Linked DNA regions of Streptomyces venezuelae. The protein of the gene in region 2 interacts with the protein of the main gene of each other region in a pairwise test. Links are inferred from orthologs where the notes say so. Each region holds a gene or a part of one and is shown on either strand. Other genes may lie near its edges.

Region 1 (14,913 bases), 2.1 Mb from region 2 along the record:
TCGGGCAGATCGGCCGCCGACAGGGTCAGGCGCACGTCACCGCGCCCCGTCTCGGCGGCCCAGCCGCGCACGGCGGGGTCGGCCCACCCCTGGGCGCGGTCGAGCGCTCCGTCGGCGAGCAGGTCGACGGAGTCGGGGCGGCCGGCGGGGGCGGTGTTCAGGAGGTCCTGGACAAGGGCGAGACCGCCGGGCGCGGGGGTCAGACCGAGACGCTCGGTCGCGGGCCAGTTCATGCCTACACGGTACTAGCCTCGCGCTCGCCACCACCCGGTGTGACATGACTGAAACGCTTACAGTGCTGTCACGGGCGTACGATGCACGCATGACTGTCACGGATACCGCCACCTCGCGCGCCGCCCGACTCCTCGGCCGCCCCTTCGACATCAACGGCCTCAGCCTGCGCAACCGCATCGCCATGGCCCCCATGACCCGCGAGTTCTCCCCGGACGGCGTGCCCGGCGCGGACGTCGCCGCGTACTACGCGCGCCGTGCCGCGGGCGGCGTCGGCCTGATCGTCACCGAGGGCACGTACATCGACCACGACTCGGCCGGCAGCAGCCATCGCGTCCCGCGCTTCCACGGCGAGGCCGCGCTCGCGGGCTGGCGGCGCGTCGCGGAGGCCGTGCACGCGGCGGGCGGCAAGATCGTGCCGCAGCTGTGGCACGTCGGCGCGACCCGCAACGAGGGCGACGGGCCCTTCCCTGACGCGCCCCCGGTCGGCCCCTCGGGCCTGAACCTCGACGGTGAGCCGAAGGGCCACGCGCTGACGTCCGCCGACATCGACGAGATCATCGCCGCGTTCGCGCGCGCGGCGGCCGACGCCGAGCGGAACGGCTTCGACGGGGTCGAGCTGCACGGCGCGCACGGATACCTGATCGACCAGTTCTTCTGGAACCGCACCAACCGCCGCACCGACGGCTACGGCGGCGACATCGCCTCACGCGCCCGTTTCGCGACCGAGATCGTCGAGGCGGTACGAGCGGCGGTCTCGCCTTCATTCCCCGTGATCCTGCGCCTCTCCCAGTGGAAGGCGAACGCCTACGACGAGAAGCTGGCCGCGGATCCGGCCGAACTGGACGCCCTGCTCGCCCCATTGGCGACCGCGGGCGTCGACGCCTTCCACGCCTCCACGCGCCGCTACTGGCTCCCCGAGTTCGAGGGCGACGACCTGAACCTCGCGGGCTGGATCAAGAAGCTCACCGGCAAGGCCACGGTGTCCGTCGGCTCGGTCGGCCTCGACAAGCAGTTCACGGCCGCGGCGACGTTCTCCACGGAGACCACGTCGACCGCCGGCATCGACCGGCTCCTCGACCGCATGGAGCGCGACGAGTTCGACGTCATCGCGGTGGGCCGGGCGCTGATCGCCGACCCGGAGTGGGCGAACAAGGCGCTCACGGACCGGGTGTCCGCGGCGGCCCCGTACGACGCGGGGATGCTGCGCAGGCTGCTCTGACTCCGTCCGCGGCGCCGCCGTGGCTGGTCGCGCCCACGCGGCGGAGCCGCATATGTCACAGCCCCGCGCCCCTAAAAGCACCACCTCCCCGGCGCCGGGAGGGTTTCAGCCCGTCCGGCGATTGAGGACGAGGCCGTTCAGGCCGAAGAGGGGGGTCCGGGGGCAGCGCCCCCGGGCGGTGGCCCGGACCCCCCGTGCCGTCAGCCGAGCGTCTTCGACGCCGTCTCCGAGGAGTCACGGAGGAAGCCCGCGCAGCGCTCGTACTCCTCCTGCTCCCCGATCGCCTGCGCCGCCCGCGCAAGGGCATGCAGCGCACGCAGGAACCCCCGGTTGGGCTCGTGCTCCCACGGCACCGGCCCGTGGCCCTTCCAGCCGCTGCGGCGCAGCGAGTCCAGACCCCGGTGGTAGCCCGTACGGGCATACGCGTACGACTCGACGACACTGCCCCGCTCATACGCCTCGTCGGCGAGCTGCGCCCAGGCGAGCGAGGACGTCGGGTACTTCGCGGCGACATCGGCGGGCGCCGCACCGTTCGCGAGCAGCTCGCGCGGCTCGGGGTCGTCGGGCAGGTGGGTCGGGGGCGGTCCCCCGAGCAGATCCTTGTGAATGGCCATGGGCCAAGTCTGCGCCATACGCGTGCGGGCCCGGCACCCAGGGAAGGGTGCCGGGCCCGCACGGAGCCGTAAACGCGTAAACGCCTACTTCAGCCTCGTGCCCGTGGAGCGCAGGTTCTCGCACGCCTCGGTGACCCGCTTGGCCATGCCCGCCTCGGCGGCCTTGCCCCAGGTGCGCGGGTCGTACGTCTTCTTCGAGCCGACCTCGCCGTCGACCTTCAGGACACCGTCGTAGTTGCGGAACATGTGGTCCACGACGGGACGCGTGAACGCGTACTGCGTGTCGGTGTCGAGGTTCATCTTGACGACGCCGTTCTCCAGGGCCGTGGAGATCTCCTCGGCGGTGGAGCCGGAGCCGCCGTGGAAGACGAAGTCGAACGGCTGCGAGCCCGCGGCCTTGCCGTACTTCGCGGCGACACCCTCCTGGAGGTCCTTCAGGAGCTCGGGGCGCAGGACGACGTTGCCCGGCTTGTAGACGCCGTGGACGTTGCCGAAGGACGCGGCGAGCAGGTAGCGGCCCTTCTCGCCCAGGCCCAGCGCCTCCGCCGTACGCAGGGCGTCGTCGACGGTCGTGTACAGCTCGTCGTTGATCTCGTGCGTGACGCCGTCCTCCTCGCCGCCGGTCGGGGTGATCTCGACCTCAAGGATGATCTTCGCGGCGGCGGCCTTCGCGAGCAGCTCCTGGCCGATGGCCAGGTTGTCGGCGAGGGTCTCGGCGGAGCCGTCCCACATGTGCGACTGGAACAGCGGGTTCCGGCCGGCCTTGACGCGCTCGGCGGAGATGTCGAGCAGCGGGCGGACGTAGCCGTCGAGCTTGTCCTTGGGGCAGTGGTCGGTGTGCAGCGCGACCGTGATGTCGTACTTCGCGGCGACGATGTGCGCGAACTCGGCGAGCGCGACCGCGCCGGTCACCATGTCCTTGTTGTGCTGGCCGCCCAGGAACTCCGCGCCACCGGTGGAGATCTGGATGATGCCGTCGCTCTCGGCCTCGGCGAAGCCGCGCAGGGCCGCGTGCAGGGTCTGCGAGGACGTCACGTTGATCGCCGGGTAGGCGAACTTGCCTGCCTTCGCCCGGTCGAGCATCTCGGCGTAGACCTCGGGAGTTGCGATGGGCATGTGTCCGCTCCTTGTGATGTGCGGGGTATGTGCTGGGCCCTGACCTATGGGGGCGACATCATCGTCGCCCCCATCTTTCCAGACTCGCCGGGCGGTACCGGCCGGTCGAAAGTCCTCGGAACCTGTCTCAGTCCGTCAGGCCGAGGTCGTCCTTCGAGTACGCGAAGAGGTAGGGCACGCCCGCGCCCTCGGTGATCTTCTCGCCGGCGCCGGTGGCCCGGTCCACGATCGTGGCGACGCCGACGACCTCGGCGCCCGCCTCGCGGACGGCCTCGACGGCGGTCAGCGGCGAGCCGCCGGTGGTGGAGGTGTCCTCGACGACCAGGACGCGGCGGCCCTTGATGTCGGGGCCCTCGACGCGGCGCTGCATGCCGTGCGCCTTGGCGGCCTTGCGGACGACGAAGGCGTCCAGGCGCTTGCCGCGGGCGGCGGACGCGTGCAGCATCGCGCCGGCGACCGGGTCGGCGCCCATGGTCAGGCCGCCCACGGCGTCGAAGTCGAGGTCCTTGGTCAGGTCGAGCAGGACCTGCCCGACCAGGGGCGCGGCCTCGCCGTCGAGGGTGATCCGGCGGAGGTCGATGTAGTAGTCGGCCTCCAGGCCGGAGGAGAGCGTCACCTTGCCGTGCACGACGGCCTTGTCCTTGATCTGCTGCAGCAGCTCGCCGCGTACGTCAGTCATGCGCAGAAGCTTAGGGTCTGTCCGGCGGGTCAGGCCGCCATGGGTGGGCCGTCGCCTCTTCGTGCGGGTGAGCGGCGGTCTGGTGCGTGCAGCTGCAAGGCGGAGGAAGGCGGCGACGCGATGGGGGTGTCCCCTGGTCGAGCGGAGCCGAGAGCTTGGGGAAGTCGGCAACTGACGACAACGCCGCAGATGTGCGTGCCGGACCGCCGCGTCCCAGGCATGACCCGCCGGACAGGCCCTACAGCCGACGCCACGTCCACGTCGTCGCCGTCTCGAGGGGCTCGATGGGGGTGACCAGGCGCGGGTCGGTGTTGAGGCCGTTGGGCGGGCCCGTCTGGGGCTCCACGCAGACCGCGGCGTCCTGCTCGTCGTAGACGACGACCCACGGCTCACGGCTCTTGACGTTCACCGCGAGCCGACCGGGCCAGGTCAGGGTCACGTCGACGCCGTCGGGCATGCCGAAGCAGTCGTCCCAGGGGCCCGGCCGCACGTCGATGCGGCGGCCCGTGGGCAGGTGGTCGTCGCCGCGCTCCTCCTGCCAGGCGGCGTCGAAGTCGATGCGGACGGGTTCGCCGCCGTCTTCCAGGACCCGGTTGAACCAGGGGTGCCAGCCGGCCTGCGCGGGGAACGAGTCGCCGTACGTCTCGACACCCATGCGCAGCGTCAGACCGTCCTCGGTGAGCTCCACGATCTGGGTGACGCGGCCGGGGTAGGGCCAGGGGTCGGTCAGGTCGTACGTGAAGACCGCCTCGGTCTTCGACGTCCGCGCCGTGCGCCACTCGGCGTCGCGCGCGAAGCCGTGGATGGCGTGGGGCGGGGAGTTCAGCGGCATCTGGTGGACGGCCGCGCCGTCGCGGAACCGCCCGTCGGCGATCCGGCCGCACCAGGGCACCATCGGGAAGCAGCCGTACTTCTTCCCCTGGCGCAGCAGCTCGACGCCGCCGACACGCAGACTTCCGATACGGCAGCCGTTGCCCGGCTGCACCGTTACTTCCGCGTCGCCCGCGGTGAGGGTCACGTCTTCGGTACTCACGGAGCCGAGCCTATGACGTGGAGCGTCAGCGGCGGCGGCGCAGGGCCCGGCCGACGACGATCGCCGAGGCGAGCGCGAGGGCTGCGGCGGGCGCGGCCCAGCGGAGCGTGGCGTTGGCGGCCAGGGACTCGGGGGCGGGCGCCGGTGCGTACCGGCCGCGGGGCGGGGCGTGGTCGACCTCCTCCGCGCTGCGGCCGATCATGGTGCGGCGGGCGTGGGCGGCCTCGGCGGGCGGTACGCCGATGGTCTCCAGGTCCTCCAGGTCCTCGATGGTCTCCAGGTCCTCGATGTCGTCCGCGTCGTCCAGGACGTTGGTGTCGTCGAGGTTGATGCCGTCGTCGTCGAGGTCGTCGACGTCGTCGAGGTCGTCGGCGTCGCTCAGCGGGTCCAGGGACGGCGGCGGCACCTCCGTCCGGAACACGGTCACCGTGTGGGTCGGCGGCTCCTCCGACGCCGGCTCCTCGGGCGTCGGTTCCTCGGGTGCCGTGTCGGGCGGCGCCCCCGCGCCGAGCGCCTCGGCGAACCGGTCAAGGAGCCGGTGCACCGCGGACTCCACAGCCTGGGGAGAACCCTCCGTGATCCGCCCGTCGGCGGTCCCGCTCCCGCCGAAGACGAGGTTCGTGCCCTCGGGGAGCGGTTCGAGCCGCACGGTCAGCGTGAACTTCACCGAGCCGGAGCCGCGCACTTCCTCGCCCTCGGCCTCCAGCGCGTACGTCCCGTCCTTGCGGGCGTCGGTCCGCGCCGAGCCGCGGTAGGTGATGGAGTGCCCGTCGACGCGGACTTTGAGGCGCCCGGAGAGCGGCCCGGCCGTCTGCCCCTCGCCCCCTTCGTCACGCCCTTCGTCGCGCTGGAGCCCGGGCACCGCCCCGGCGACCCTCTCGGGGTCGGCAAGGACCTGCCGGAGCCGCTCTGCGGAGACCGGGACGAACACCTCATGCTCCATGGCAATTGAGCCTACCCACGTGTCCGCCACCATGTGCGACAGTTCGCCGGTCCGTGTACGTCAGTTCGCGTAACGCGGATGCATCAGGGTGGACGGCGCGAGACCCCGCTGCCGCGTCAGCTCGGCCGCGGGCCCCCCGGCGCGCACCACCGCCGACCCCGCCGCCCTGCGCAGGACCGGGCGGGTCCGCGAGGCCAGCACGAAGCCCCAGTCGCGGGGCGCCGTCGGCCCGCCCGCCGTGCGGTCGGGCCCGGGGGCGAACCCGGACTCCCTGCCGCCCACCCGGTACGCCACGGTCCGCAGCCCCGCCGCGCGCAGCGTCGCCTCGACGGTCCAGAAGACACGGGGTCTGGTCGTCAGGGGCCCGGCGTGGACGGCGAGGCGGCCGCCGTCGGCGAGGACGCGAGTGGCGAGGCCGTAGAACTCCTGGGAGTAGAGCTTCGTGCTGGGCGTGATGCCGGGGTCGGGCAGGTCGGAGATCACCACGTCGTACCGCGTGCGGGCGAGGCGCAGCCAACGGAACGCGTCGGCGTGGATCACGCGGACGCGCGGGTCGCGGTAGGCGTGGGCGTTGAGCTCGCTGAGGGCCGGGTCGTGCCGTGCGAGGTCGACGACGCCCGTGTCGAGTTCGACGACGTCGACGCGGCGCACGCCCGGGTGGCGCAGGATCTCGCGGGCCGCGAGGCCGTCGCCGCCGCCGAGGACCAGCACGCGCGCGTGGGGCCCGCGCATCGCGGGGGCGACGAGACCCCGGTGGTAGCGCGCCTCGTCGCGTCCGCTGATGCGCAGGCGGCCGTCGAGGAAGAGGTCGAGGGAGCCGAGCCGCCCGCCGGTGAGGACGACTTCCTGGACGTCGGTCTGCACGGCGACCCGCACGTCCCTGCCGTACACGGCGCGCCGGGCGGCCCGCTCGAAGTCGTCGACGAGCACGGCGGCGGAGGCGAGCAGGGACAGGACGACGACGTTGACGGTGAGGAGCACCCAGCGGGCGCGGACGCTCAGATCCTGCCGGAACAGGCCGAACACGAGTGCGCCGCCCGCGATCGCGTTGACGGAGCCGGTGAACAGGGCGCCCGTCAGCTGTCCGAACAGTGGCAGGAGCAGGAAGGGGAAGGCGAGCCCGCCGACCAGCGCCCCCACGTAGTCCGCGGCGAACAGGTCGGCGACCGCGCCGCCCGCATCCTGTCTGCGGATGCGCTGGATGAGCACCATGAGGAGCGGCACCTCGGCGCCGATGAGGACACCGATGGCGAGGGAGAACGCGACGAGCAGATACCGCGAACCGCCCGCCCACAGCTCGCCCCTGCCGCCGGACCACGCGAACGCCGCGTACAGCACCATGGCGCTGCACCCGCCGACCAGCGCGAGCGCCGATTCGAGGAGGCCGAACCAGGCGGACGCGTGGTGCCTGAGGCGTTTGGCGAGGAGCGAGCCGATGCCCATGGCGAAGACCATCACGGAGAGCACGACGGACGCCTGGGTGACCGAGTCACCGATCAAGTAGGCGGCGAGGGCGACGAGTTCCAGTTCGTAGACGAGTCCGCAGGCAGCGCAGACGAATACGCCCGTGAGGACGAGGAAGCGTCCCGTCCGGGGCGACACCGGCAGGCGCACCGTCGACTCGATCACGCCTGGAACGCTACGTCACCGCACGCTCACACCGGGTCCCCCACATGGGTGTAAACCGGGGTGCGCACCCCCACCCGTGTACGGGTCGCGACGAGTTGCCCCTCCTGGGGGTACGCGTGCCACGTACGCCACATCAGGGCCCCTTCGTGCCGCTGCGCGAGGAGCGCGGTGAACGCGTGCGGGCTGCCGGGAAAGACGCCCGCGAGCCCGTGCGGGTGCTCGGCGACGAGGGCGAGCAATTCCTGTGCGCGGCCCGCGAATTGGCCGTGCGACAGGACTTCCACCCGCGCCGCGAATTCGTACTCCCATTCGCCGACGCGCTTGGAGACGCCGAGCGGCAGCGGCGTACTGCTGCCGGGGATACAGGCCACCGTCTCGGAACAGCCGCCCCGCTCCTCCTCCAGGAGGACCTGATGCGAGGCCCCGAGGAGCCTCAACTGCATTCTTGCGTCGTCCAGTTCGAGGTCGAGGGTGGCGAGCGCGGGCAACGGCTCGCGCCCCAGGGCCCAGGCGAGATCCGCGGCGCGCGTGTCGGTATAGCCAGTCTTCAGGGTCGTGAGCATGGGTCGGCTCCGCTAACACGCAATGGAGGTGGGGCCGGCGCACCCGGAAGAGGCTCCGGGCGGTCGGTATGCCGGCTCGTGCCCACGAAAACGTCTTACGGGTTTCCGGATCGCTGTCCGTGAAACCTGTGCCGGTCGGTGAAACCTGCGCCGGTCCGTGAAACCTGCGCCGGCCTGTGAAACCTGTACCGGACGTCCGAGGGCGGTGCTGACGTTTAAGAGGGAATCATGGTCGGCGACACTGCCACTGCACTTTTACCCAACTACGTACGGTTTCCATCCCCATGAGGGCTACACAGTTCAACTGTTCAGTACAGCCACATGGCACGACACAGAAACGCCCGGCGGTGGTTTGAGCCGCCCCGCCGGGCGTTTCCGTGGACCGGTGGACCAGCTGCCCCGTGTCAGCTGCCTCCACCGCATCCGCCCCCGCCGCCTCCGCACGAGGACCCACCGCCCCCGCAGGAGGACCCGCCTCCGCACGAGGAGCCGCCGCCGCACGACGACGAACCGCCGCCGCACGAGGACCCGCTGCCCCCGTGTCCGCTCCCGGCCCACCAGCTGCCGCCGCCCGCCGACCCCGACGCCGCCCCCGAACCACTCCACCGCGACCGGTTCCCGCGCCGGCCGCGTCCCCCGTAACCGACCGCCGCGACCAGCGCGAGCACGAGCACCGCCACGAAGACGAAAGCCACGATCATGGCCCCCACACTCCTTCCGTTCCCCCGAAGCCGGTCCCCCCGTGGGCCGTGCTCCGTGCGTGACAGGGGGATGCCCCTGCCCGCACCGGCGCAAAGCAGAGTTGAGGAACTCCAGAGGTTCGGCGCAGGATGGCGGCCATGACCTCCACTTCCGGGAGCGGGCGCCCGCTGCTCAATCGCCGCCTCGCCGAGTTCGGTACGACGATCTTCGCCGAGATGTCCGCCCTCGCGGTCTCCACGGGCGCGATCAACCTGGGCCAGGGCTTCCCGGACACCGACGGGCCCGAGGCCGTCCGTGAGGCGGCGGTGCGGGCGCTGCGCGACGGGCGCGGCAACCAGTACCCGCCGGGTCCGGGCGTCCCCGAGCTGCGCACGGCGATCGCCGAGCACCAACTCGCCCGGTACGCCCTCTCGTACGACCCCGACCGCGAGGTCCTCGTGACGGCGGGCGCGACCGAGGCCATCGCCGCATCGCTGCTCGCCCTCGTCGAGCCCGGCGACGAGGTCATCGCCCTTGAGCCCTACTACGACTCGTACGCCGCCTCGATCGCCCTCGCCGGCGGCACCCGCGTCCCGGTCACCCTGCGCCCCGGCGACGGCCGCTTCCGCCTCGACCTGGACGAACTGCGCGACGCGGTCACCGACCGCACCCGCCTGATCCTCCTGAACACCCCGCACAACCCGACCGGCACGGTCCTCACCCGCGCCGAACTCACCGAGATCGCGAACCTCGCCGTCGAACGGGACCTGCTCGTCGTCACCGACGAGGTCTACGAACACCTCGTCTTCGACGAAGCCGAACACATCCCGCTCGCCACCTTCCCCGGCATGCGCGAGCGCACGGTCAGCATCGGCTCGGCGGGCAAGACGTTCTCGTTCACGGGCTGGAAGGTCGGCTGGGTCACCGCGTCGCCGGAGCTGGTCTCGGCGGTCCGCTCGGCGAAGCAGTTCCTCACGTACGTCTCCTCGGGCCCGTTCCAGTACGCCGTGGCGGAGGCGCTCGCCCTCCCCGACTCCTACTTCGACGACTTCCGCGCGGACATGCGCGCCAAGCGGGACCTGCTGAGCGAGGGCCTGACGGCGGCGGGCTTCGACGTCTACCGCCCGGCCGGCACGTACTTCATCACGACCGACATCACCCCGCTCGGCCTCGCCGAGAACGACGGCTTCGCCTTCTGCCGGGCACTCCCGGAGCGGGCCGGCGTCGTCGCCATCCCGAACGCGGTCTTCTACGACCACCGGGACGCGGGCGCGCCGTTCGTACGGTTCGCGTTCTGCAAGAAGACGGCGGTCCTGGAGGAGGCGGTGACGCGCCTCAAGTCACTGGCGGGCTGAGGTCGCACCGCGCACGCCGAGAGCCCGGCGGGCTGGACTGCATCCATCCCGCCGGGCTCTCACATGCCTACGGGCGGCCCTCAGGCCTCGGCGTCGCCCGGCTTCTCGTTGGTCTCGCCCTCGGCGGAGTCGACCTCGGACTCCAGGCCCAGCTGCTCGACGAGCCAGCGGTCGAACTCGATCGCGGCGCGCACCCAGCTGACGGTCGACGACACGAAGTGCTCCAGCGAGACGCCGGTGCCGATCAGCATCTGGGCCTCGCCGATGAGGCGGACCGTGCCGTCGTCGTGCGTGTGGCTGTATACCTTCGGCCACAGGGTCCGGCGGTTCCAGTCGTCGATCGACTCGAGAAGCCGCTGCTTCTCCTCGATCTGGTGGGGCCGGTCGTAGAACGTCCGCACCGAGAAGACCTGCTGGTCGTCCTCGCCGCGGAACATGAAGTACGTACGGAACTCCTCCCACGGCGCCGCGAGGTCGCCCTCGTCGTCGACGACGTGCTTGAGCTCCATCTGGTCCAGGAGCTGCTTGACCAGGTCCTGGTCGGGGACGACGGGGCCCGCCGGTCCTGCGCCCTGCTGCGGTTCGGGCTGTCCCCCGAAATTCGGAATCGAGGACGGGTCGATGCTCACGTACTTTGTCCCTTCGTATGGATGGGCCCATCCTCTCTCAGGAAGGGGCCCCCGGGGCAAGCCCGGCCCCGCGTCTGCCGGGTTTCTGCCGTTCGCCATCTGCGGACAGCCGTGCCCGATCGCGCAGTTCCCCGCGCCCCTTGGAGGGCGCTGCGCGCCCGTCAGGGGCGCGGGGAACTGCGCGAGCAACCACGATCCTGCCGCAGGCGGCGAACCACCTGCTCCGGCAGACGGGATGCCGACTACAGCGACTTACCCGCAGGGGAGCCCGACGCGGGGCCCACGATCAACCCATCCTCGAAACGGTCCACGCGGACCACATCGCCGTCCTTCACCTCGCCCGCGAGGATCTCCTTGGCGAGCTGATCGCCGATGGAGGTCTGGATGAGCCGCCGCAACGGCCGCGCCCCGTACGCCGGATCGTTGCCCTCGTCCGCGAGCCAGGCCAGCGCCTCGGGCGTGACGTCCAGCGTGAGCCGCCGGTCGGCGAGCCGCTTCGCGAGCCGGTTGATCTGCAGCTCGGCGATGTGCGCCAGCTCGTCCTTGGTGAGCGCGGAGAAGACGACGAGGTCGTCGAGCCGGTTGAGGAACTCCGGCTTGAAGGAGGCCCGCACCACCTCCAGGACCTGTTGCTTCTTCTCCTCCTCGGAGGTGAGCGGCTCGACCAGGTACTGACTGCCGAGGTTGGACGTGAGGACCAGGATCGTGTTGCGGAAGTCGACCGTCCGCCCCTGCCCGTCCGTGAGCCGCCCGTCGTCGAGGACCTGGAGCAGGACGTCGAAGACCTCCGGGTGCGCCTTCTCGACCTCGTCGAGAAGGACGACGCTGTACGGGCGCCGCCGCACCGCCTCGGTGAGCTGGCCGCCCTCCTCGTACCCGACGTACCCGGGAGGCGCGCCGACGAGCCGGGCGACGCTGTGCTTCTCGCCGTACTCGCTCATGTCGATGCGGACCATGGCCCGCTCGTCGTCGAAGAGGAAGTCCGCGAGCGCCTTGGCCAGCTCCGTCTTGCCGACGCCGGTCGGGCCGAGGAAGAGGAAGGAGCCGGTGGGCCGGTCGGGGTCGGCGATCCCGGCGCGCGTGCGCCGCACCGCGTCGGAGACGGCACGTACCGCCTCGCCCTGCCCGATGAGCCGCTTGCCGAGCTCGTCCTCCATGCGCAGCAGCTTCTGCGTCTCGCCTTCGAGGAGCCGCCCGGCGGGAATCCCGGTCCAGGCGCCCACCACGTCGGCGATGTCGTCGGGCCCGACCTCCTCCTTGACCATGGTGTCCTTGGCCTGGGCCGCGGCCTCCTCCTCGGCCTCGGAGGCGGCTTCCAGGTCGCGTTCGAGGGTGGGGATCTCGCCGTAGAGGAGCTTGCTCGCCGTGTCGAAGTCGCCGTCGCGCTGGGCGCGCTCGGCCTGGCCGCGCAGCTCGTCGAGCTTCTCCTTCAGCTCACCGACACGGTTGAGGGACTGCTTCTCCTTCTCCCAGCGTGCGGTGAGCCCGCGCAGCTCCTCCTCCTTGTCGGCGAGATCGCGCCGCAGCTTGTCGAGCCGCTGCTTGCTCGCCGGGTCCGTCTCCTTGCTGAGCGCCAGCTCCTCCATCTTCAGGCGGTCGACGGCGCGCTGGAGCTCGTCGATCTCGACGGGCGAGGAGTCGATCTCCATGCGCAGCCGGGACGCGGCCTCGTCGACGAGGTCGATGGCCTTGTCGGGCAGGAAGCGCGAGGTGATGTACCGGTCGGAGAGCGTCGCGGCGGCGACGAGCGCGCTGTCGGCGATCTGGACCTTGTGGTGCGCCTCGTACCGCCCCTTGAGTCCGCGGAGGATCGCGATGGAGTCCTCGACGCTCGGCTCGGCGACGAGGACCTGCTGGAAGCGGCGCTCCAGGGCCGGGTCCTTCTCGATCCGCTCGCGGTACTCGTCGAGGGTGGTCGCGCCGACCATCCGCAGCTCGCCGCGGGCGAGCATGGGCTTGAGCATGTTGCCCGCGTCCATGGCGGAGTCACCGCCCGCGCCCGCGCCGACGACGGTGTGCAGCTCGTCGATGAAGGTGATGATCTGCCCGTCGCTCTCCTTGATCTCGGAGAGGACGGTCTTGAGGCGCTCCTCGAACTCGCCGCGGTACTTCGCGCCGGCGACCATGGCGCCCAGGTCGAGGGAGACGAGCCGCTTGTTCTTCAGCGACTCGGGGACGTCCCCCTTCACGATGCGCTGGGCGAGCCCCTCGACGACGGCGGTCTTGCCGACGCCGGGCTCGCCGATGAGCACGGGATTGTTCTTGGTCCGCCGCGAAAGCACCTGCACGACGCGCCGGATCTCCTGGTCCCGCCCGATGACCGGGTCGAGCCTGCCCTCGCGGGCCGCGGCGGTGAAATCGGTGCCGAACTTCTCCAGGGCCTTGTACTGGCCCTCGGGGTCGGGTGTCGTCACCCGGCGCCCTCCCCTGGTCTTCTCGAATGCGTCCAGCAGCTTCCTGCTGCCGGCTCCGTGCTCGGTGAGTACGTCACCCGCCCTGCCGCCCTTGGCGGCGATGCCGATGAGCAGGTGCTCGGTGGAGAGGTAGTCGTCCCCGAGCTCCTTGGCGCGCTGCCCGGCGTCCGCGACGACGGCCAGCAGGTCGCGGTCGGGCTGCGGCGGCGCGACGGTGGACCCCGTCACGCTGGGCAGCGCGGCGAGAGCCCGCTCGGTGTCCGCGCGGACGGCGGCCTGGTCGGCGTCGACCGCGGCGAGCAGGTCGACGATGTTCTCGTTGTCCTGGCCCTCCAGCAGCGCCAGCAGCAGATGCGCGGGGGTCAGGTCGGGGTGACCGTCCTTGACCGCACGGCTGGTGGCCGCGTTGATCGCGTCCCGGCTCCTGTTGGTCAGCTCAGCGTCCACGCGTGTCTCTCCTCCTTACGGGTCCACGGGGTCCGGGCCCCCTGCGAGGCCTGACTTACCCAACGTACACAAAGTTGAGTCTATTCCACTCAAGGAGCCCCGAGAAGTCCGGCCGGGCCCGAACAGCTAAGTTCCGACCCATGGCACCCACGGCACCCACGCCCCCTCCGAGCCGGCGCATCGACCTCTCCGCCCCTCCCGAGCCCTACCTCAGCTTCTGGCGGGAACGGCGCGTCTGCACCCTGACGACCCTGCGCCCGGACGGCACGCCGCACGTGGTGCCAGTCGGCGTGACGTACGACCCGGAGGCGCGGGTCGCCCGCGTCCTCGCCCGCAAGACGAGCCGCAAGGTCGCGCACGTGCTGGCGGCGGCGGGCACGGAGGGCCCCGGGGCGCGGGTGGCGGTCTGCCAGTTCGAGGGCAGGCGCTGGGCGACGCTGGAGGGACTCGCGGAGATCCGTACGGAACCGGCGGAGATAGCGGAAGCGGAACGCCGCTACGAGGAACGCTACGGGCGGCGCCCGTCCCCGAACCCGGACCGGGTCCTGATCGAGATCAGCCTGACGAAGGCACTGGGCAAGGTCTGAGTACCCCGGACCGGCCCGGCGACACACCACAGCGGCGCCACCGTGTTCAGGTCCACGGTGGCGCCGCTGCTGGGGGAAGTACCTGCGCGATTTACAACGACGGGGGAATCGCGTCAGGCACTGCGGGGGGTGGCTGTGATGTTGTCCGGGACGCTCACGGCGTCCGGGTCCTGCTGGCCCTGCTGCCCGACCATCTGGTGGTCGCGCCGGTCGAGATTGACGAAAACCATCCCGTACCGAATGGCGCACCGCACGGGCTGCGGCGCACCGCGCGGCCGCCGCAGGCACCGGTAGGCCCGGATCTCCTCCTCGTCGTCGCGGGTGACGACGATCGGCTCACCGAGCAGGGTCACCATCAACGAGTCGCCGCGGTGGGGGATCGCGGTCACAAGGTCGATGAAGTGCCAACCGGATCGATAGGCGGTGGCCATTTCACGGCGGAAAGTACGGTCGTCGGGAGGGGTGCTCATGCCGCGCCTCCCTTGGGAACGGACGACCAAATGACATCGCCTTTACCGCCGGACGCCCATACGACGTCCCCCTTGGCGGAAGAGCTCCAGATGACATCCTGGGTCGTCACACCCGACTCCGACGCGTGCGTTGCAGCGGCATCGGCGTCCGAGAGCGCATCGAGACCACTGAACGCGCTGGCAGCCAACCCAACGGAGAAGGCACAGACAAGTACCGAGCGAAGCATTCCCTTGCGCATAGCGGGCTTCGTCCTCACTTCCATAGCGACTCTCCCCCGGCCTTCAAAGACGATGGCTCAT
Region 2 (15,080 bases):
AGTGGTCCGGGAAGATCTTGCGCATGTTGGCCTTGGCGAGGGAGTAGATCCCCAGCCGGCCGTCGGCCCAGTCCGCTACCCGCTCACCGGCGGGCGCCTTCTGGCGGTTGTCGTTCGATGATGTCGTGGTGGTGCTCATCCGCGCTCCCAGAAGGCAGGACCGACGGGCTCTTCGAAGTCGCCGAGCGCCTCGAGGTAGCCCTTTTCGTTCACGCCGATGCGCAGCTGCGGCAGGGCGTGGCCGGCCGGGCCGAAGATCACTCGGGCACCGTCGGAGAGATCGAAGGTGGACTGGTGGCACGGGCAGAGGACGTGGTGCGTCTGCTGCTCGTACAGGGAGATCGGGCAGCCCACGTGGGTGCAGATCTTGGAGTACGCCACGATGCCCTCGTGCGACCACTCCAGCTCGCGCTTGTCCTTGATGTTCTCCGGCTGGATCCGGACGATCATCAGGGCGGCCTTGGCGATCTGGGTCTGGAAGTCGTGGTCGTGCTCGGACATGCCCTCGGGCATGGCGAAGGTCAGCGAACCGACCGCCACGTCCGCGGGCCGCAGCGGCTCGTGGGTGTTCATGTTCACGAGCATCTTGCCCTTGGCCCACTTGGTGTGCCGGAGCTTGTCCTCGGGCAGCGGACCGAGGTCGCGCAGCAGGACGACGCCGGAGAGCGGGACCAGGGCCAGCGCGCCGAACATCGTGTTCCGGATCAGCTTGCGCCGTCCGAAGCCCGACTCCTCGGCACCCTGCTTGAAGTCCGCCATGACCTTGGCGCGGACCTCGGGCTCGGCCGCGATCGGGTGCCGCTCGTCGGTCATCTCGACGTCGGACATCAGGGTGCGGGCCCAGTGGACCGCGCCCGCGCCGATGCAGAACAGCGCCACGCCGAGGGTGGTGCCCAGGGCGAAGTTGAGGCCGCTGATGTGACCGATCGGCCAGATGAAGACGCTCTTGTCGGCGGGGATCGCCACGTACGAGGCGATGAAGCCGACCGTCGCGATCATCGACAGCGTGAACAGGAACGCCACGGCGCGCTCGGACCGCTTGGCGGCCCGCTCGTCGATGTCCTGGACGCGGTGCTCGTGGGGCGGCAGCCCCGGGTCGGCGAACGGGTTCTCTTCCGTCACCGCCACCGAGCCGTGCTCGGTCTCCTGCTTGCTGGGCAGGTTCTCTTCTGGAATCTCTTGGCTACTCATGACTTCTTGGCCTTTGCGGTCCGAGCGGCGACCCACACGGCGACCGCGATCAGCGAGCCGAGACCGAAGATCCAGCCGAAGAGGCCTTCACTGACCGGACCCAGACCACCCAGCTTGAGACCGCCAGGGCTCTCGGTCTTCTCACCGTTGACCGCGTCGAGGTACGCGATGATGTCCTTCTTGTTCTTCTCCGGCATCGTCGTGTCGGGGAAGGACGGCATGTTCTGCGGGCCGGTCTGCATGGCCTCGTAGATGTGCTTCGGGGAGACACCTTCGAGCGACGGCGCGAACTTGCCGTGCGTCAGCGCGCCACCTTCACCGGTGAAGTTGTGGCACTGGGCGCAGTTGGTGCGGAACAGCTCGCCGCCCTTGGCGATGTCCGCCCCGTCCGGGCTGTACTGCTTCTCGGTCGGGACCGAGGGACCGGCGCCGAGCGACGAGATGTACGCCGCCAGCTGGTCGATCTGGGCCTGGTTGTAGATGACCTTCTTCTTGGGCGCCTGGGCGCCCGGCTGCTGGAGCGGCATGCGGCCGGTGCCGACCTGGAAGTCGACAGCGGCGGCGCCCACGCCGACCAGGCTCGGACCGTCGGAGGAGCCCTGACCGCCGGTTCCGTGGCAGCTGGAGCAGCCCACGGCGTAGAGCTTCTTGCCCTCGTCGATGGCGAGGGACTGGGCGGTGTCATCGGCCTGCGCCTTGTCCGCCGGCGCGAACGCGGCGTACAGCCCCCCGGTGGCCGCCAGCGCGAGGAGTAGGACGACGACCGCCGCCAGCGGATGGCGTCGTCGTGCGGAGAGCTTTTTCACGGATTACCCCGGTGTCAGGATCTTCTGCGTCGATGCTTCTGGAATGTTTCGGATGCGTCGCGTGAGCGACCTCCGCTTACTTGATCATGTAGATCGTGGCGAAGAGGCCGATCCAGACCACATCGACGAAGTGCCAGTAGTAGGACACGACGATGGCTGCGGTCGCCTGTTCGTGGGTGAACCTCCTGGCCGCATAGGTGCGGCCGAGGACCAGCAGGAAGGCGATGAGGCCGCCTGTCACGTGCAGTCCGTGGAAGCCGGTGGTCAGGTAGAAGACCGAGCCGTACGGGTCGGACGAGAGCGAGAGGCCCTCGTGCTTGACCAGCTCGGTGTATTCGTACACCTGACCGCCGATGAAGATCGCACCCATGATGAAGGTGACGATGAACCACATCCGGAGCTTCTTCACATCCCCGCGTTCAGCTGCGAACACGCCCAGCTGACACGTGAGGGAGGAGAGCACCAGGATCGTGGTGTTCGTCGCCGAGAACGGGAAGTTAAGGGCCGAGGCCATTTCCTTCCAGTGATCAGGACCTGTCACCGATCGCAGGGTGAAGTACATCGCGAAGAGGGCCGCGAAGAACATCAGCTCGGAACTCAACCAGATGATGGTTCCGACGCTGGTGAGGTTCGGTCGATTGACCGGCGGGTGCGCGTGCCCGGTATCTACTGTCGTTGCTGTCGCCACGACCGACATTATGTCGGTCGCTTATCCCGCCCTCACCCCGGGGGGTGCCGTTCGGAGTGTCTACGGGGTGTGTCCTGCCCGGATGGCCCATCGGAGGCCTGTCCGAAGCGGTGTTGACGGGGTGTCGGGAGGAGTAGCATCCGCGCATCGGTTCCCGATCCCATGACGGCACAGCTCAGCTCGACGCAACAGCTCGACGTATCGGAGGAACAATGCAGCCGACCGCCACGGTGCTGGTCTACAGCGACAACGCGAGCACCCGCGAGCAAGTCCGGTTGGCCACGGGCCGCAGGCCGGCCACGGACGTTCCCCAGGTCCAGTTCATCGAGTGCGCGACGCCGCACGCGGTCATCAAGGAGCTGGACCGGGGCGGCATCGACGTCTGCGTCCTCGACGGCGAGTCGGCGCCCGGCGGCATGGGCGTCTGCCGCCAGATCAAGGACGAGGTCTTCCAGTCGCCGCCCGTGCTGCTCCTGATGGGGCGCCCGCAGGACGCCTGGCTGGCCACCTGGAGCCGGGCCGAGGCCGCGGTGACGCTTCCGGTCGAGCCGGTGGAGTTCGCGAGCGCCCTGGCCGGGCTGCTGCGCGCCAAGACGGCCGTCGAGGCCTGAGCGAGTCTCCAGCGGTTCACGAGCGGCACCACCGGATTCCACTAGAGGGGCCCACGCCATGGCGTGGGCCCCTCTCGCATGGCCCTCTCGTATGCCTCTGACAGCCTCTCTGCCGGGCCGTCAGACCCGCGGCCGCAGCCTGGCCGCGTCGGCCGCCGCGGGGCCCTCCTTGGTCCCGGAGAGCAGCGCGCTGCCCTTGCGCCACTTCTTCCAGCTCAGGTTCCAGTCGCCGAGTCCGTTGCCGAACGCCGGCATGTCCTCGCCGTAGCTGTTGATGACCGTCACGAGGTCGCCCTGGCGAACGGTCTCGTAGAACCAGGCGGCGTTCCCGGTGCTCATGCCGGTGCAGCCGTGGCTGGTGTTGGCGGAGCCCTGCGAGCCCACCGACCAGGGCGCGGCGTGCACATACTCACCCGAGTCGGTCACCCGTGTCGCGTAATAGACCATCTTGTCGTAGAAGTCCGATGCGCCGATGCTGGCACTGGTCATACGTACGGAGTACTCCTTGCCCAGCACCACCTTGACGCCGTTGCGCGTCGAGTAGCCGGGCTTGCCCGTGGTCACGGGCATGGAGTTGATCTCCTCGCCGTTGCGGTAGACCGTCATGTAGTGCGATCCGGCGTCCGTGACGGCTTCGACGCGGTCGCCGATGGTCAGCTTCAGGGGCTTGGCCTCGCCGCCCCACAGCTTGTCCTTGACCTTGAGGCCCTCCAGGTTGCTGGAGATCCTGACGGTCGCGCCCGCGGGCCAGTACTCCTTCGGGCGGTAGTGCAGCGTCTCGCTGTCCACCCAGTACCAGGAGCCGTCGGTGGCGGGCACCGAGCGGACCTTCAGCGCGCGCTCGACGACCGCCCTGGCCTCCTTGCCCTTCACCGGGGTGCTGAGCTTGGCCGTGACGGGCTGCCCCACGCCGTACTTGCCCGCGTCGGGGCCGAAAGTGACCTTCAGCCGCTTCTTCTCGGGGGGCAGGTCGGTGTCGAAGGTGAGGACCTTGCGGCCCGGCGCCCCCTCGTCGTCCTCCGCGCTCACCCGCACGGTGTAGTGCGCGCCTGCCGCCAGCGGCGTGGTGCTGTGCCACCGGGAGCCGTCGGCCGAGAGTTCGCCCGCCACGTACCGCCCCATCGCGTCGGTGGCCAGTACGTCGGTGATGCGCCCGTCCTCGCCCTGGGCCGTGACCTCCAGGGGCTTGTCCGGATCCGCTTTCTTGCTGCCCACGGGGCCGTTGAAGGCGATCTGGTCCGCCGCGTCGTACGGCTTGGCCGAGAGCGGGTGGCCGGAGCTCCCACAGGCCGTGGTCCCCGCACCGAGTGCGGCCACCAGCATCGTGCAGCTCAGTACCGTGCGAATTCGCGGAGTGTGGCTCATAAACACACGGTATGAAGGTTCATCACGCCCGGCGCGGCGAGTGACCCGTCCGTGGGGGTGTCGCTTACGCCGAAGGGCCCCGGCGCTCCTCGCGGAGTGCCGGGGCCCTTCGGGTGCGTCGGGAACTACAGACTCACTGGGTCTGGTTCTCGCCGCGGTAGTACTCGAACACCCAGCCCCACAGGCCGATCAGGATGATCGGGGCCGAGAAGTACAGCAGCCACCAGCCGAAGACGACGCCCATGAAGGCGAGCGCGCCACCCACGGCCAGGGAGAGCGGCTGCCAGCTGTGCGGGCTGAAGAAGCCCACCTCGCCGGCCTCGTCCGCGACGTCGGCCTCCTTGTTGTCCTGTGCGGAGGCGTCGACACGCCGGGCCGTGAAGGCCAGGTAGTAGCCGATCATGATGCACAGGCCGAAGGCCAGGAAGAGCGCCGTGGTACCGGCAGGCTCCTTCGACCAGACGCCATAGACGATCGCCATGGCGAGGACGAAGACGCTCAGCCAGATGAACATCTTGCCCTGGATCTTCACTTCGTGGCCTCCTTGTCGCCGCCGAACAGCGCGGTGTCCTTCTGTCCGTCGTTCTCGAGGTGGCCGATCGCCGCGATCTCAGGGTGGTGCAGGTCGAACGCGGGCGATTCCGAACGGATCCGCGGCAGCGTGAGGAAGTTGTGCCGCGGGGGCGGGCAGGACGTCGCCCACTCCAGGGAGCGGCCGTAGCCCCACGGGTCGTCGACCTCGATCTTCTTGCCGTACTTGGCGGTCTTCCAGATGTTGTAGAAGAACGGCAGGATCGACAGACCGAGCAGGAACGAACAGATCGTCGAGATCGTGTTCAGGGCCGTGAAGCCGTCGGCGTGCAGGTAGTCCGCGTACCGGCGCGGCATGCCCTCGGCACCCAGCCAGTGCTGGACGAGGAACGTGCCGTGGAAGCCGACGAACAGCGTCCAGAAGGTGATCTTGCCGAGCCGCTCGTCGAGCATCTTGCCGGTGAACTTCGGCCACCAGAAGTGGAAGCCGGAGAACATCGCGAACACCACGGTGCCGAACACCACGTAGTGGAAGTGCGCCACCACGAAGTACGAGTCCGAGACGTGGAAGTCCATCGGCGGCGAGGCCAGGATGACGCCGGTCAGACCACCGAAGGTGAAGGTGATCAGGAAGCCGACCGCCCAGAGCATCGGGGTCTCGAAACTCAGCGACCCCTTCCACATCGTTCCGATCCAGTTGAAGAACTTCACACCGGTCGGTACGGCGATCAGGAACGTCATGAAGGAGAAGAACGGCAGCAGCACGCCGCCGGTGACGTACATGTGGTGGGCCCACACGGTCACGGACAGACCCGCGATCGCGATGGTCGCGCCGATCAGACCCATGTAGCCGAACATCGGCTTGCGGGAGAAGACCGGAATGACCTCGGAAATGATGCCGAAGAACGGCAAGGCGATGATGTACACCTCTGGATGGCCGAAGAACCAGAAGAGGTGTTGCCATAGCAGTGCGCCGCCGTTTGAGGCGTCGAAGATATGGGCGCCGAATTTACGGTCCGCCTCCAGGGCGAACAGTGCGGCGGCCAGGACCGGGAAGGCCAGCAGGACGAGCACCGCGGTCAGCAGCACGTTCCACACGAAGATCGGCATGCGGAACATCGTCATGCCCGGAGCGCGCATGCAGATGATGGTGGTGATGAAGTTGACCGAGCCGAGGATCGTACCGAAGCCGGAGAACGCCAGACCCATGATCCACATGTCCGCGCCGATGCCCGGCGAGCGGACCGCGTCCGACAGCGGGCTGTACGCGAACCAGCCGAAGTCGGCCGCACCCTGCGGGGTGAGGAAGCCGCCGACCGCGATCAGCGAGCCGAACAGGTACAGCCAGTAGGCGAACATGTTCAGCCGCGGGAACGCCACATCGGGCGCACCGATCTGCAGCGGCATGATCCAGTTCGCGAAACCGGCGAACAGCGGCGTCGCGAACATCAGCAGCATGATCGTGCCGTGCATCGTGAACGCCTGGTTGAACTGCTCGTTCGACATGATCTGCGTGCCGGGACGGGCCAGTTCGGCGCGCATGAAGAGCGCCATGACGCCGCCGATGCAGAAGAACGCGAACGACGTGACCAGATAGAGCGTGCCGATCGTCTTGTGGTCGGTGGTGGTCAGCCACTTGATCACGACGTTGCCCGGCTGCTTGCGCCTGACCGGCAGCTCGTCCTCGTACGAGTCTGCTGCCGCGGCACCCTGGGGTTCGTTGAGGATGCTCACAGGTTGTTCGTCTCCCGGTTCTTCTCGTGGCCCGTCTGCTCGATGCCGGCCGGGATGTAACCGGTCTGGTTCTTCTTCGCGAGGTCCTCGAGGTGCTGCTTGTAGCGCTCGGGAGAGACGACCTTGACGTTGAAGAGCATCCGGGAGTGGTCGACGCCGCAGAGCTCGGCGCACTTGCCCATGAAGGTGCCCTCCTTGTTCGGAGTCACCTCGAAGGCGTTGGTGTGGCCCGGGATGACGTCCTGCTTCATGAGGAACGGCACCACCCAGAAGGAGTGGATGACGTCACGCGAAGTCAGGACGAAACGAACCTTCTCGCCCTTGGGGAGCCAGAGGGTCGGTCCGGGGTTGCCGTTCTGGGGGTTCCGCTCGCCGGGCGTGCCGACTTCGTAGACACCGCCGGCGTTGGCCGGGAAGTCCTTGCGGAAACGGTCCGGAATGGCGTCCAGGTCCTTGGACGTCTTGGCGTCGCCCTTGTCGGAACCCGGCACGTCCTCGATGTAGTTGAAGCCCCAGCTCCACTGATAGCCGACCACGTTGACCGTGTGGGCCGGCTTGTCGTCGAGTTCGAGGAGCTTCGACTCGTCACGTGCCGTGAAGTAGAAGAGGACCGACACGATGATGAGCGGAACCACCGTGTAGAGCGCCTCGATGGGCATGTTGTAACGCGTCTGCGACGGTACTTCCACCTTGGTGCGGCTGCGCCGGTGGAAGATGACGCTCCACAGGATCAGACCCCAGACCAGCACGCCCGTGGCGAGCGCTGCCGCCCACGAGCCCTGCCAGAGGGAGAGAATCCGCGGAGCCTCTTCCGTTACCGGGGTGGGCATTCCAAGGCGGGGGAAATCCTTGTATGTGCAACCGGTGGCGGTCGCCAGGATCAGGCCCGCAGTCAGCACCTGCGGCAGCTTCCGCCGCATCGGGCGCCGCGACGAGCGGTCGGAGCCGTTGGGACTCACGTAGCGCCTTCCCGAGAGTCTCGCCCGCGCGGTCGGCTGCGGCCTTCACGCTGGTCGGTCGCCGCCCTGCGGCGGGCAGGGGTTTGGATGTTTATGCGGACCAAACCCTACTGGACGCTATTTGGGGTCGCGCGGGGAGGGTGCCTAACGCGCCGCGGGTCACTCCGAAGGGTGGGACGCCCGCCCCTCGACCGGTTTCTGACGGAGCCTTGGAGCGCCCACGAGCTGGGTGGAATCCGCTGGTCCGCGGGTGCGGGTGGAGGGTGGTTGCTCGCGCAGTTCCCCGCGCCCCTGCAGGGCTGCCCCTGCGGGGCGCTCCCCCTGGGCGGGGTGCTCGGGTGACGTCTTAGCGTTGACGCGTGTCCTACTTCGACGTTGCCTCCTCCGCTCCCCTTCATCCCGTCGCGCGGCAGGCGCTGCAGGCCTCCCTTGACGAGGGGTGGGCCGATCCCTCGCGGCTCTATCGCGAGGGGCGGCGGGCCCGGCTGCTCCTCGATGCCGCGCGTGAGGCGGCCGCCGACGCGGTGGGCTGCAGGCCCGACGAGCTCGTCTTCACCTCCTCCGGCACCCGCGCCGTGCACTCCGGGATGGCCGGGGCGCTGGCCGGGCGGCGGCGCGTCGGACGCCACCTGATCGTGTCGGCCGTCGAACATTCGTCGGTACTCCATTCGGCCGAGGCCCATGAGGGCGACGGCGGGGCGGTGACCGAGGTGGGGGTGGACCGCGGCGGGGCGGTGGACCCGGAGGCGTATGCCGCGGCGCTGCGCGAGGACACCGCGCTCGCCTGTCTGCAGTCCGCCAACCACGAGGTCGGCACGGTGCAGCCGGTCGCCCGGGTCGCGGAGGTGTGCCGGGCCGCCGGGGTGCCGCTCCTGGTGGACGCGGCGCAGTCGCTGCCCTGGGGACGTGTCGACGGGGACTGGTCGCTGCTGACCGGGAGTGCCCATAAATGGGGTGGCCCGGCAGGAGTCGGGCTTCTCGTCGTACGCAAGGGAGTGCGCTTCGCCGTGCGGGGGCCCGTCGACGAGCGGGAGTCCGGGCGCGCCGTCGGCTTCGAGAACATTCCGGCGATCGTGGCGGCGGCCGCCTCGCTGCGGGCGGTGCGGGCCGAGGCGGACGCGGCGGCCGTACGACTGCGGGAGCTGACGGAGCGGATCCGGGCGCGGGTGCCGGGGCTCGTGCCGGACGTGGAGGTGGTGGGCGACCCCGTGCGGCGGCTGCCGCACCTCGTCACCTTCTCCTGTCTCTATGTCGACGGGGAGACAGTGCTGCACGAGCTGGACCGGGCCGGTTTCTCCGTGTCGTCCGGGTCCTCGTGCACCAGCTCGACGCTGACACCGAGCCATGTGCTGCGCGCCATGGGGGTGGTCAGCGAGGGGAACGTACGGGTGTCGCTGCCGTTCGGCGTCGAGGAGGCGGAGATCGAACGGTTCCTCGATGTGCTGCCCCGGGTGGTGCGGGGCGTGCGGGAGACCCTGGGGGCGCCGGTGGGGGGCGGGGACGGGGCCGCGGAGGCCGTGACCGTGGACGCGCTCGGGATGAGCTGTCCGCTGCCGGTGATCGAGCTGGCCAAGGCGATCGGGCGGGTACGGGTGGGCGGCACCGTCACCGTCCTCGCCGACGACGAGGTCGCGGCCGTGGACATCCCCGCCTGGTGCTGGACCCAGGAACAGGAGTACGTGGGCGAGCGGCCGGCGGACCGCGGTGTCGCTTACGTGGTCCGCCGGAGCTCGTGATCGGTCGGCGCCCGGGGCTCAGGCCAGGTGCGGCTTGACCTCGGTGGCGGCCTCGTGGCCGTACGCCTTGGTGAAGCGGTCCATGAAGTTGCTGCGGCGCAGCTCGTACTCCTGCGTGCCGACGGTCTCGATGACCAGGGTGGCGAGCATGCAGCCGACCTGGGCGGCGCGCTCGTGGGAGACGCCCCAGGCGAGGCCCGAGAGGAAGCCCGCGCGGAACGCGTCGCCGACGCCGGTCGGCTCGACCTTCGCCTCCTCCTCCGGGACGCCGACCTCGATCGGGTCCTTGCCGGCGGACTCGATGCGGACGCCGTTCGCGCCGAGAGTCGTCACGCGGTGGCCGACGCGCGAGAGGATCTCGGCGTCGGTCCAGCCGGTCTTGGACTCGATGAGCCCCTTCTCGTACTCGTTGGAGAAGAGGTACGTCGCCCCGTCGAGGAGCGTGCGGATCTCCTCGCCCTCCATGCGCGCGATCTGCTGCGAGAAGTCCGCGGCGAACGGGATGCCGCGGGAGCGGCACTCCTCGGTGTGGCGGAGCATCGCCTCGGGGTCGTCGGCGCCGATCGAGACGAGGTCGAGGCCGCCCACGCGGTCCGCGACCGTCTTCAGCTCGATGAGGCGGGCCTCGCTCATCGCGCCCGTGTAGAAGGAGCCGATCTGGTTGTGGTCGGCGTCCGTGGTGCAGACGAAGCGCGCCGTGTGCAGCGTCTCGGAGATGCGGACGGAGGCCGTGTCCACGCCGTGCCGGTCGAGCCAGGCGCGGTACTCGTCGAAGTCGGAGCCGGCCGCGCCGACCAGGATCGGGCGGGTGCCGAGCTGCCCCATGCCGAAGGTGATGTTGGCGGCGACGCCGCCCCTGCGCACATCGAGGGCGTCGACGAGGAAGGAGAGGGAGACCGTGTGCAACTGATCGGCGACCAGCTGGTCGGCGAAGCGGCCGGGGAAGGTCATCAGGTGGTCGGTGGCGATGGAGCCGGTGACTGCGATACGCACGGCTGGGTGCTCCTGTGGAGGAGAGGCGAGGATTGACAGTTCACGCTACCGGGTCGAGGCACCCCGCCTGAAGTGCCAAAACTACCCGATAGTAGGGCTTTTTTCGTGAGCGTCCGGATGCATACGGTGCCGTTATGACCGTTATCCCGAAGGATGTCGTCCTGCACCGTCGCGCCACGGCCGCCGAGGCCCCCGAGAGCATGGAGTCGCTGCGCGGCGACTGCGCCCGCATGGCACCGCACTGGGCGGTGCCCGCCGCGACCGCGGCCGCCCCCGTGCCGCCCTCGCTGATCCACGGCATCACCGTCCCGCTGTCCTCCGCCCGTCTGATCGGCGAAATGTCGGAGTACGGAGACTGAGGGAGACTGATCGCAGGGTCCCGGCGCGCGCCGAAGGGAACCGTGCGCTCCCCTCCTGCGTCCCATCGCCGTCCCCCGTAAAGGGGAACTGGGATACGACGAGGCCCACCGGTGGCGGCACCGGTGGGATGTCCGGGACAGCAGTGCAGTCGAAGGAGCGATGCGGTGAGCACCGAGCGATCCGATTCCGAGGCGTCCGAGCCGCAGCGGCGGCGGTCCCGCCTGGCCGTCGCCTCGGTCGCGGCCACCGTGCTGCTGGTCGGCGGCGGTGGGGCGTACTTCGCGGCGTCCGCGTCCGGCGGCGGCGGCAGTGACGGGGCACCGGCCGGGGACGGCGGCAATCCGCCGCCCCTCGCCCTGGACGGCTATCCGGCCGCCGACCGGCAGGGCGGTGACGACAAGAGCGGCACCGGCGGCACCGGTGACTCCCACGGCATCGCGCCCGGCGAGCCCGACCCGAACGGCGTGCGGTACCGGGCGACCACCCAGCTGCCCGAGGGCCCGGAGTCCGCGTCGGTCTACCACGCACGCGGCGAGGTCACCGCGGCCGAGGTCGGCAGGCTCGCGAAGGCGCTGGGCGTGGACGGGACGCCGACCTCGCAGGACGGCACCTGGAGGGTGGGCCACTCCAACGACGGTTCGGGGCCCTCGCTGCAGGTGAACAAGCAGGCGCCCGGCACCTGGACCTACGCGGCGCACGGCACGGGCGGCACCGACAACTGCCTGCGCGGCAAGCCCTGTTCCAGGAGCTCCACCGCACCGAACGGCGAGACGGGTGACGCGGTCGGCGAGCAGGCGGCCAAGGACGCCGCGGCGCCCGTCCTGAAGGTCCTCGGCCAGGACGACGCGAAGCTGGACGCGCGCCAGCTGATGGGTGCCGTACGCGTGGTGAACGCCGACCCGAAGGTGGACGGCCTGCCGACGTACGGCTGGTCGACCGGCATCCAGGTCGGCGCGGGCGGCGAAGTGGTCGGCGGCAGCGGCCAGTTGAAGGCGCCGGAGAAGGGCGCGAAGTACCCCGTCATCAGCGCGCAGGAGACCCTGGACCGGCTGAACAGGTCGGGCGTCGAGGGCCATGGCGGCATCGGCGGCTGTGCCACTCCGGTGCCGCACGCCGACGACGAGACGAAGTCCGAAGGCGGCAGCGGCCCGGAGCAGGCCCCCTGCAAGCCGTCGTCCGAGGCGCCGAAGCCGCAGCCGGTCGCCGTCAGCGGCGCCACGTTCGGCCTCGCGACGCACTTCGTGGACGGCAAGCAGACCCTCGTACCGTCCTGGCTGTTCGACGTGAAGCCGCAGGGCGCGCAGGACACGTTCACGGTGACGCACCCGGCGGTCGCGCCCGAGTACCTGACGTCGCCGAGCACGCCCGGCACACCGAGCACGCCTGGCACGCCGAACACGCCGGCGGACAAGACGCGCCTCACGTCCTACACCGCCGACGGGAAGTCGCTGACCGTGCACTTCTGGGGCAGCGCCTGCGGTGAGTACGCGGCGTCCGCGCGGGAGGACGGCGACCGCGTCAAGGTCACGGTCGAGGAGACCGGCAAGACCGGTGACGTCTGCGTCATGATGGCCAAGGACCTGAAGAAGAAGGTCACTCTGGACAAGCCCCTGGGCGATCGCAAGGTCGTGGACTCCGCGGGCGAGACGGTCCGCCGGAAGTAGGTACCGGTCCCCACGGATACCGGTACGCACGAAGGCGGCGGCCCCCTGGAAACTCAGGGGGCCGCCGCCTTCGACGTGGGTGCCTCGCAGCCTCAGCTGAAGGAGTCGCCGCAGGCGCAGGAGCCCGTGGCGTTGGGGTTGTCGATCGTGAAGCCCTGCTTCTCGATGGTGTCCACGAAGTCGATGGAGGCGCCGCCCAGGTAGGGAGCGCTCATGCGGTCCGTGACGACCTTCACGCCGTCGAAGTCCTTGACGACGTCGCCGTCGAGCGAGCGCTCGTCGAAGAACAGCTGGTAGCGCAGGCCCGAGCAGCCGCCGGGCTGAACGGCGACGCGCAGCGCCAGGTCGTCCCGGCCCTCCTGCTCCAGCAGGCCCTTCACCTTGGCCGCGGCGGCGTCCGACAGGAGGATGCCGTCGCTCACGGTGGTGGTCTCGTCCGATACGGACATCTGCTTCTCTCCCGGGTTGTACGGAGACTGCTTGCCGACGGTTGCAACCGGCGGGGCCGCGGATTCATTCCGGGCCGAGCGCTTACGTCTTACCCCTTCATGCTCGCACATGGCGCGGCGGGGAACAGCGGGCCGCCGGACGGCGAATGCGTCACATCGACACTATGGCCATCGTCAAACTGACACGAAGCGGTTATGATAGATAACGTCAATTAGACGAAAAGGATCGTCTGCAGAGTCAGAAAGGGTGCGTGTTGTGACCACCGCCCAGTCCCCCGCGGACAGCGTGACCCTCGATGTACAGCCCACGCCCCTCGCCCTGCTCCTCCTCGGCCGCGAGGCCGACCCCAGGAGCGAGCGCGGTGTGGAGTGCCCCGGCGATCTGCCGTCCCCCTCCGACCCGGACCTGGTGGAGCGCGCCCGCGCCGCCAAGGAGAGGCTCGGGGACAAGGTCTTCGTGCTGGGCCACCACTACCAGCGCGACGAGGTCATCCAGTTCGCGGACGTCACCGGCGACTCCTTCAAGCTGGCGCGTGACGCGGCCGCGCGGCCGGACGCGGAGTACATCGTCTTCTGCGGTGTGCACTTCATGGCCGAGTCCGCGGACATCCTGACGACGGACGACCAGAAGGTCGTGCTGCCCGACCTGGCCGCCGGCTGCTCGATGGCCGACATGGCCACCGCCGAGCAGGTCGCCGAGTGCTGGGACGTGCTGACCGAGGCCGGGATCGCCGAGCAGGTCGTGCCCGTCTCGTACATGAACTCCTCGGCCGACATCAAGGCGTTCACGGGCAAGCACGGCGGCACGATCTGTACGTCGTCCAACGCCAAGCGCGCGCTGGAGTGGGCCTTCGAGCAGGGCGAGAAGATCCTGTTCCTGCCCGACCAGCACCTGGGCCGCAACACCGCGGTGCGCGACATGGGCCTCTCGCTGGACGACTGCGTCGTCTACAACCCGCACAAGCCGGGCGGCGGCCTGACCGCCGAGCAGCTGCGCGACGCGAAGATGATCCTGTGGCGCGGGCACTGCTCGGTGCACGGGCGCTTCTCGCTGGAGAGCGTGGAGGACGTCCGGGCGCGCATTCCCGGCGTGAACGTGCTGGTGCACCCGGAGTGCAAGCACGAGGTCGTCGCGGCGGCGGACTACGTGGGCTCCACGGAGCACATCATCCAGACCCTGGAGGCGGCGCCGGCCGGCTCCAAGTGGGCGATCGGCACGGAGCTGAACCTCGTGCGGCGGCTGGCGAACCGTTTCGCCGCAGAGGACAAGGAGATCGTCTTCCTCGACAAGACGGTCTGCTTCTGCTCGACCATGAACCGGATCGACCTGCCGCACCTGGTCTGGACGCTGGAGTCCCTCGCGGACGGCAAGCTCGTCAACCAGATCGAGGTGGACCGGGAGACCGAGCAGTTCGCGAAGCTGGCGCTGGAGCGGATGCTGGCGCTGCCGTAGGCCTTCTCCTCCGCGGTCCGGTAAGGGGCACCCGCTGTTGCGGGTGCCCCTTACCGCGTTCTACTCTCCTTCGACCTACCGCGTTCTACGCTCCTTCAGCGCCGTGGCCAGCGCCTCCAGTGCGGGGACGGACGCGGCCAGCGCCGCCCGCTGCTCGTCGTCCAGCCCGGCGAGCGCGTCGGCGAAGATCTCCGCCCAGGCGTTCTCGATCAGGGCCATGCCCTGCTCCGCCTTGAGGGTCGGCTTCAGACGCACCACCCGGCCGTCGTTCGGGTCCTTCTCGCGCTCCAGCAGCTCCTGGTTCACCAGCCCCCGCACCGTGGCGCTCACATTGCTCGCGTGCAGGCCCAGTTCGCGGGCCAGGACGCTCACGGTCGTGCCGGGCTCCGCGTGGACGTAGCGCAGCAACTCCAGCTCCGACGGCGGCAGCCGCCACAGCCCCGCCTCCTCCATGCCCTGGAAGCGCAGGACCCGCGACAGCGCGTACAGCGCGGGGGTCAACTCCCTGGCGTGCTGGAAGAGCCTGCGGTCGGGCTCGTC

What was found.
Region 1: the proteins of ctaD (region 2) and DEJ49_RS19045 interact in binary tests that used the Escherichia coli proteins (3 or more experiments, as listed by UniProt). The link is inferred for Streptomyces venezuelae from one-to-one orthologs.

The regions. Positions count from the first base shown.
Region 1 is NZ_CP029191.1:4,216,947-4,231,859, reverse strand. The notes cover bases 8,132-10,963. They hold DEJ49_RS19045 (pyridoxal phosphate-dependent aminotransferase), read left to right. Parts: upstream 8,132-8,860; coding sequence 8,861-10,066; downstream 10,067-10,963. Other genes in these bases: clpB (ATP-dependent chaperone ClpB), read right to left, coding at 10,938-10,963; DEJ49_RS19040 (YbjN domain-containing protein), read right to left, coding at 10,147-10,695. Outside these bases: DEJ49_RS19095 (CGNR zinc finger domain-containing protein), read right to left, coding at 1-233; DEJ49_RS19090 (NADH:flavin oxidoreductase), read left to right, coding at 323-1,453; DEJ49_RS19085 (DUF3151 domain-containing protein), read right to left, coding at 1,654-2,067; fbaA (class II fructose-bisphosphate aldolase), read right to left, coding at 2,152-3,183; pyrE (orotate phosphoribosyltransferase), read right to left, coding at 3,311-3,862; DEJ49_RS19070 (aldose 1-epimerase), read right to left, coding at 4,101-4,895; DEJ49_RS19065 (SRPBCC family protein), read right to left, coding at 4,921-5,838; DEJ49_RS19060 (polyamine aminopropyltransferase), read right to left, coding at 5,899-7,467; DEJ49_RS19055 (DUF2617 family protein), read right to left, coding at 7,494-8,030; more of clpB, read right to left, coding at 10,964-13,556; DEJ49_RS19030 (pyridoxamine 5'-phosphate oxidase family protein), read left to right, coding at 13,697-14,143; DEJ49_RS19025 (hypothetical protein), read right to left, coding at 14,257-14,613. UniProt on the Escherichia coli protein: Shows aminotransferase activity with methionine and histidine as substrates, and to a lesser extent also with phenylalanine.
Region 2 is NZ_CP029191.1:2,082,965-2,098,044, forward strand. Bases 4,559-7,557 are described here. They hold ctaD (cytochrome c oxidase subunit I), read right to left. Parts: upstream 6,927-7,557; coding sequence 5,190-6,926; downstream 4,559-5,189. Other genes in these bases: DEJ49_RS09355 (Ig-like domain-containing protein), read right to left, coding at 4,559-4,661; DEJ49_RS09360 (cytochrome c oxidase subunit 4), read right to left, coding at 4,795-5,193; coxB (cytochrome c oxidase subunit II), read right to left, coding at 6,923-7,557. Outside these bases: DEJ49_RS09330 (cytochrome b), read right to left, coding at 1-139; DEJ49_RS09335 (ubiquinol-cytochrome c reductase iron-sulfur subunit), read right to left, coding at 136-1,191; DEJ49_RS09340 (c-type cytochrome), read right to left, coding at 1,188-1,997; DEJ49_RS09345 (heme-copper oxidase subunit III), read right to left, coding at 2,074-2,694; DEJ49_RS09350 (response regulator transcription factor), read left to right, coding at 2,898-3,296; more of DEJ49_RS09355, read right to left, coding at 3,417-4,558; more of coxB, read right to left, coding at 7,558-7,885; DEJ49_RS09375 (cysteine desulfurase/sulfurtransferase TusA family protein), read left to right, coding at 8,245-9,621; DEJ49_RS09380 (carbohydrate kinase family protein), read right to left, coding at 9,640-10,614; DEJ49_RS09385 (hypothetical protein), read left to right, coding at 10,749-10,973; DEJ49_RS09390 (hypothetical protein), read left to right, coding at 11,139-12,638; DEJ49_RS09395 (HesB/IscA family protein), read right to left, coding at 12,731-13,087; quinolinate synthase NadA, read left to right, coding at 13,335-14,540; DEJ49_RS09410 (MarR family winged helix-turn-helix transcriptional regulator), read right to left, coding at 14,616-15,080. UniProt on the Escherichia coli protein: Cytochrome bo(3) ubiquinol oxidase is the terminal enzyme in the aerobic respiratory chain of E.coli that predominates when cells are grown at high aeration.